Regions from separate parts of the Soehngenia sp. genome, predicted to be linked through region 2. Evidence: riboswitches for the same ligand, from Rfam matches in the RefSeq annotation. Region 2 holds a riboswitch; the other holds the start of a gene.
What was found. Region 2 has a riboswitch for cyclic di-GMP ahead of ACTB1H_RS00550 (transglutaminase-like domain-containing protein). Riboswitches for the same ligand answer to the same signal wherever they lie in the genome.
Positions count from the first base shown of each region.

Region 1: another riboswitch for cyclic di-GMP. It lies ahead of flgB (flagellar basal body rod protein FlgB); the one in region 2 lies ahead of ACTB1H_RS00550 (transglutaminase-like domain-containing protein).

Region 1 is NZ_JBSQIL010000004.1:33,892-37,314, reverse strand. It holds gene fliD (flagellar filament capping protein FliD) at 1-772, shown strand, start outside; gene fliS (flagellar export chaperone FliS) at 789-1,151, shown strand; gene ACTB1H_RS01305 (hypothetical protein) at 1,148-1,489, shown strand; cyclic di-GMP riboswitch class I at 1,610-1,686, shown strand; gene flgB (flagellar basal body rod protein FlgB) at 1,737-2,117, shown strand; gene flgC (flagellar basal body rod protein FlgC) at 2,130-2,564, shown strand; gene fliE (flagellar hook-basal body complex protein FliE) at 2,575-2,862, shown strand; gene fliF (flagellar basal-body MS-ring/collar protein FliF) at 2,880-3,423, shown strand, end outside.
Region 2 is NZ_JBSQIL010000002.1:17,240-20,662, reverse strand. It holds gene fusA (elongation factor G) at 1-1,946, shown strand, start outside; cyclic di-GMP riboswitch class I at 2,065-2,138, shown strand; gene ACTB1H_RS00550 (transglutaminase-like domain-containing protein) at 2,152-2,931, shown strand; gene ACTB1H_RS00545 (CtsR family transcriptional regulator) at 3,001-3,423, shown strand, end outside.

The DNA.
Region 1 (3,423 bases), on a different contig from region 2:
GGAAAAAACTATAAATTCAGGAACGAATGCTAAATTCACTGTTAATGGGATTGAGGTTGAAAGAGATACAAACGAAATAAATGATGTAATTGAAAATGTTAATATCAGTTTAAAAAAGACTCATCAAACTGCAACTGATTATGAGGTAATAAATATAACTAATGACAATGATAAAGTAGTTAAAGCTGTAAAAGATTTTGTGGACCAATATAATTCAACTATGCAATTTATTGAAGAAAAATTAGCTGCTGGGAATCCTGATGTGGAGGGTTCGAGAGGTGTGTTAGCTGGTGATTCATCACTACAAATACTTCATTCTACACTTAGAAGGCTAGTGACATCCCCAATTCAAAACCCTAATTCCGAGTTAAAGGATATATCTCAGTTGGGGATAACGACAAAAGATAGATCTGGAATATTGACATTCGATGAAACGAAACTTATAGAAAATCTAAATAAAAATCCTGAAGATGTAATTAACTTTTTTTCAACAGAAGTTAATGGCAATAAAGTAGGATTTGGAGTAAAACTAAATAGTTATATTGACTCGTATATATCTAAGTCAAATGGAGTTATCAAGAATAAAACTGAAAGTCTAGAGAGATCCCTTAAGGAGATAAATAGGCAAATAGAAGTATTTAACAGAAGAATGGAAAAGAAACAAGAGTATTATATAAACATGTTCTCTAAATTAGATACAGCAATGATGCAGGCAGAAGATCAGATGAACTGGCTCGTTATGCAATTAAACACGTTTAATTATAGCAAATAGCAAATGAGGTGTTAAAATGAATCAATCTCAAGCGTATAATGCTTATAAACAAAATGAGGTTTATACGGCTTCAAAAGTAAAACTAGTAATTATGCTTTATGATGGAGCAATAAAAAACCTTAAATTAGCAGAAATCGCAATAAATGAAAATAAAATAGAAAAAGCTAATGAATGTATAAAAAAAGCACAGGATATAATCATAGAGTTTATGAATACATTAAATTTTGAACAAGGTGGTCAAATAGCAACAGATTTATATAAATTATATGATTATCTATATTTTAGATTAGTAAGAGCAAATGTTGATAAAGATATCGCGGGGGTTAAAGAAGTTAAGAGATTTTTGGAAGAACTTAGAGATGCGTGGGCTCAAATATGATAAATAATAATAATCTAAGAATAGAGTTATTAAATAAGATAATAGAAAATATAAATAATTGGGATGGAGAACTTGAATCTGCTATCGAACTGATTAGTCTAAACAACAATATATTAGAGCAATTAAAGTCAATGAGCTCTGAAAATAATGAAAACTCTATTTATGAAGCAAAGTTGCAAGAAGCAATAAAGTTGCTGGATGATTTTTTATTAAAATTAAAAGATGAGAGAACACTTTTATTGGATAAAAACAAACAACTAGGACAAAAAGATAAGATTTTAAAGAATTATTTTACACAAATTGATGAATCTATTTTCATAGATAAAGATATTTTGTAAAGCCAAGATTAAATTCTTGGTATTTTTTTTAAAAATTTATTGCATTATTGAATTTACAATGGTATTATTAAATCAATCTAGATACTGTAATGAAAATGTAACAATTTTAATTTTAACTTTTTTTCGAAATGGCACACCTATCGAAAGGTAGGGTCGCAAAGCTATAGGGCCTTTTTATGAGGCAGCCAGTTATCGAAGAAAAAAGTTTTTTGTTTATTTAAAATAACCTAGGACGGGGGAGTGTTAAATGAGTGATCTAACTTATGAGCTTATCAAAAAAGGATTAGATGTTTCATCTCTTAGACAGAAAGCCATTTCTAGTAATATATCAAATATAAATACCCCAAATTACAAAGTTAATAAGGTTGAGTTTGAAGAACATCTACAAAAGGCTATAAAAGGAGTTTCCTTAAGGAAAACTAATGAGCTTCACATAGGGTTTAGCAAAATTAGCGATTTTGATCCTGTTATGAAAAAGAGAACCAATACTTCATACAATGACAATGGGAATAATGTAGACATAGATCTAGAAATGACAGAATTAGCAGCAAATGAGATATATTATAGCGCACTAACACAAATAATAAATGCTAAACTATCAAATTTAAATTATGTTATAAACAGATAAAGGAGAATTATTATGAGTGTATTTAGATCAATGCAAATTAGTGCTAGTGGGTTGTCGTTGGAAAGACTTAAAATGGATGTAATATCAACTAACATAGCGAATATAAATACTTCACGAGGTGCGGATGGGCAACCTTTTAGAAGGAAAGTAGTCGCATTTAGTGAAAACTTAGAAAAAGAAATAAATAGAATAAATGGAATTTCACGAAAAGTAAGCAGTGGGGTTAAGGTTGATGAAATATTAGAAGATGATAGCGAGTTTAGACTTATTTATGATCCTACACACCCTGATTCAGATGAGAATGGATATGTTCAGATGCCTAATATAAATATGGTAGATGAGATGATTTCTCTTATAAACACACAAAGGGCTTATGAAGCAAATGTAACTACTTTAAATGCTAACAAAGCGATTCTAAAAAAAGCATTAGAGATTTCTAAAGGCTAGGAGGTAAAAAATGGAAATTAATAGAGTTGGTTTATCTAATATTAAGCCTACAAATTTAAAAAATACTACTGAAAACGGATCCAATTTCAAAGAAATAATGAATGAACAAATTCAAAAATTAAACGATAAACAAGTAGAAGCAGACAATTATATCAAAGATTTGATTAGTGGGAAAGATGTTGATTTACATCAAGTCATGATAGCTACTGAAGAAGCTAGGCTTTCGCTTGAATTGGCTGTACAAATAAGAAATAAAATCATAGAAGCATATAAAGAATTAAACAACATGCAATTATAAATTAAGGGGAAGCTTAGATGGATGCCGTAAGATCAACCGTTAACAATGTCAGAAGTGGCTGGGAAAAGACTGATAAAAAAAAGAGAACGAGAATGATAGCTACAATTTTAATTGTAGCAACATTTGTATTGATATTTACCTATTTTGTAAATAGAGTTACATATCAAGTTCTTTTTACAAATCTAGAGCTTAACGATGCAGGGGCAATAGTAAGTGACCTTGAGTCAAAAAAAATCAAATATAAAGTTGCTGACGGTGGAACAACTATTCTAATCGACGAAGGCTATGTAGATACCTATAGAATGCAACTAGCTATGAATGGGATGCTACCTGAGAACTCCATTGGGTTTGAAATATTCGACAGTACCAGCATGATGATGACAGAAGAAGATAGAAAAATAATGTACCAAAGAGCTTTAACTGGAGAACTTCAAAGAAGTATCATGTCATTAGATGCTATAAGCAATGCCAAAGTACATTTGGTTTTACCACAAAAGACGATTTTTGATTCTGAAGAAAAATTAGGGTCAGCTTCTATTGTGATAGATGTAAAGCCTACTA
Region 2 (3,423 bases):
TAACAGAAGGAAACACAATTTCAGATTTTGATAAGCAAGAGATAGCTAGAAAAGTTTCGATAGCAACCTCTGTTATTCCAGTAGAATGGAATAATGTAAAAATAAATATATTGGATACACCTGGATATTTTGATTTTATCGGAGAGATGTATGGGGCCAAAAGGGCTTCCGAAAGTTCAATAGTCTTAGTAGATGCGTCTTCTGGCATAGAAGTAGGTACAGAAAAAGCATGGAAGAATGTTGAAAAATATCAAACCCCTAGACTTATTTTTTTAAACAAAATGGATAAAGAAAATATAAATTTCGATAAAGTGATGGAAGAATTACAGACAAAATTCGGGGAAAAAATCATACCTTTTGCATTCCCAATCGGTGAAGCTGAAAGTTTCAAAGGATTTGTAAACGTAATAGAAGAAAAGGCATACGAATATTCTGGTAAAACAAGGAAAGAAATTCCTCTAACTGATGAGCAAAAGGATAGAATAGAGGAAATAAAAGAAAAGATTATAGAAAAAGTTGCTGAAACTGATGAAACATTGATGGAAAAATATTTTGATGGATTGGAATTCACTCCTGAAGAGATCGAAAAGGGCATAAGATTAGCTGTTAAATCTGCTGATTTGGTACCTCTAGTATTGGGATCAGCTGAAAAAGCAATAGGAGCCGATTTTTTATTGGATTTAATCATTAAATATTTGCCTTCTCCAGCTGATTTAGTAAGTGTAAAAGGGAAATGGAATGATAAAGAAGTCGAGAGAAAAATAGATGTAAAGGAACCGTTTTCAGCGATTGTATTCAAGACTATTGCCGATCCATTCGTAGGAAAAATTTCAATTTTTAAAGTGTTATCTGGCAAGATAACCAAGGAAACTGAAGTTTTCAATTCTACAAAAGAAAAAAGCGAGAAATTAGGGAATCTGTTTTTCTTAAGAGGGAAAAATCAGATTGAAGCAACTGAGATTTTAGCTGGAGATATAGGAGCAACATCAAAACTTAATTTTACTCAGACAGGGGATACATTGTGCGACAAAAATAATCCTGTGTTATACGATACAATAGAATATCCTCAACCAACATTGTTTATGGCTATAGAACCTAAAAACAAAGGTGATGAAGAAAAGATATCGGCATCTTTAGCTAAACTAATGGAAGAGGACCCTACTTTTGTAATACAAAGAAACTCTGAAACAAAACAACTTTTGATAGGTGGACAAGGAAATGTTCAACTTTCAGTAATAGTTGATAAATTAAAACAAAATTTCGGAGTAGATGTAGTATTAACAAGTCCTAAGATAGCATATAGAGAAACAATAAAAGGGACAGCATCTGTACAAGGAAAGCATAAAAAACAATCTGGTGGAGCAGGTCAATATGGTGATGTACACATTAGATTTGAACCATGCGAAGAAGAATTCGTGTTTGCAGAAGAAATATTTGGTGGGTCTGTGCCGAGAAACTTCTGGCCGGCAGTTGAAAAAGGGATTAGAGAGTCTTTGGAACACGGTGTCTTGGCAGGTTATCCAGTAGTAAATATTAAAGCTGTATTGTTTGATGGATCTTATCATGATGTGGACTCAAATGAAATGGCATTTAAGATAGCTGCTTCATTAGCATTTAAAAAAGGTATGGAAGCAGCAAAGCCTGTACTTTTAGAACCTATTGTCAGAGTAGAAATAGTTATTCCCGAAGAGTATATGGGAGATGTAATGGGTGATATGAACAAGAGAAGAGGAAGGATACTAGGTATGGAACAACTTCCAGATGGTAGCCAAAAGATAGTAGCAGAAGCCCCTCATGCTGAAATGTTTGAATATGCAATTGATTTAAGAGCTATGACTCAAGCTAGAGGGAGTTTCACAATGGAATTTGTAAGATATGAAGAAGTTCCATCTATGATAGCTGAAAAAATAATTGAACAGGCAAAAAGAGAAAAAGAAAATCACTAATAAATATAAGAGGTGTTAACACCTCTTATATTTTTTTAAAAAAATATTGATTACAAATTAATATTTGTGATATAATACAGTTGACAATTACAAAAGAGTTTTTGTTTTGTAAACTGTCAAACGATAAAGGCAAACCTGTTGAAAAGCAGGGACGCAAAGCTATAGGGCCTTAAAGGGCAGCCAGCTACCGAAAGGAGAGTTTACTATGTGTAAAAGACTCGTTTGTTTATTTTTGTCCTTATTTTTAATGTTTAACTTTTATGGGGTGGTTTCGGCAGAATCCCAATTTAGTGTAACTGCATTAGATAATCGGATGAAAGTTGAATCATCAGAATATGGGCAAGGGGTTAGAGTTGCTGTACAACATGGAGAAAACAAATACTACTACAGCATGTCAAACTCAACCATATATCTCCCGATGCAACTAGGCACAGGAAATTATGAAGTAAAACTTTTAAAACATATCGAAGGCAATAGATATAGAGTCCTCGATAAAAAGTATATGTATCTTTCTGAAGAACCAGTTGATGCGTTTCTTGCTTCTGCACAGCCAGTTGATTGGGAAAACAATGAGAAGCTTGTGGCTTTGACAAAAGAAGTAATAGCAGATAAATCTACTGACGAAGAAAAAGTTATTGCAGTTTATGAATATATTGTTAAAAACATGAAATATGATAGAGCCAAGATAAAGAATTTAAATGATGATTATGTTCCAGATTTAAATTCCACAATAGACTCTAAAAAAGGCATCTGTTATGATTATTCTTCATTATTTGCCAGCATGTTGAGATCTGAAGGTATACCATGTAAACTTGTAAAGGGTTATAAAAATGATCTTAAAAGTTACCATGCTTGGAATGAAGTATTTATAGATGGAGAATGGAAAATTATCGATACTACTTATGATAGTGCATTTGTAAATAAGAGACAGAAAGTATCGATGTTTAAAGATGACTCAGAATACAATAAAGTTAGAGAATATTAATTAAGCCTTTAAAGGCTTAATTTTTCATCCCATAAGACAAAGAAAGTCAAAGTCAAGGAGGTAGCTGTTATGTCTGGGCTAAGCAATATAATTGAAGAATTTATCAAAAATCTAATCGATGAAATGAATGGTGTTGTCGAAATACAAAGAAATGAGTTAGCGAATTATTTTGATTGTGCACCATCGCAAATAAATTATGTACTAAGCACAAGATTTACTCCGTATAAAGGATATTATATTGAGAGTAAAAGAGGCGGCGGTGGGTATATAAAGATAGTAAAAGTTGATTTCAAAGAAAGGCAAGGTTTTGACTTTGAACATATAATCAATGACTTAATTGGGGAATCAATTACAGAGTCTAAAGCTGCGGATATAATAAAGACATTTTATGAAGAGGGTCTTATATCTAAAAAAGAGGCAGATTTGATTAAAGCTGCTACCAGTGATAGAGCTTTTGGGGTTGAAGTGGAAGATAGAAATAGACTAAGGGCT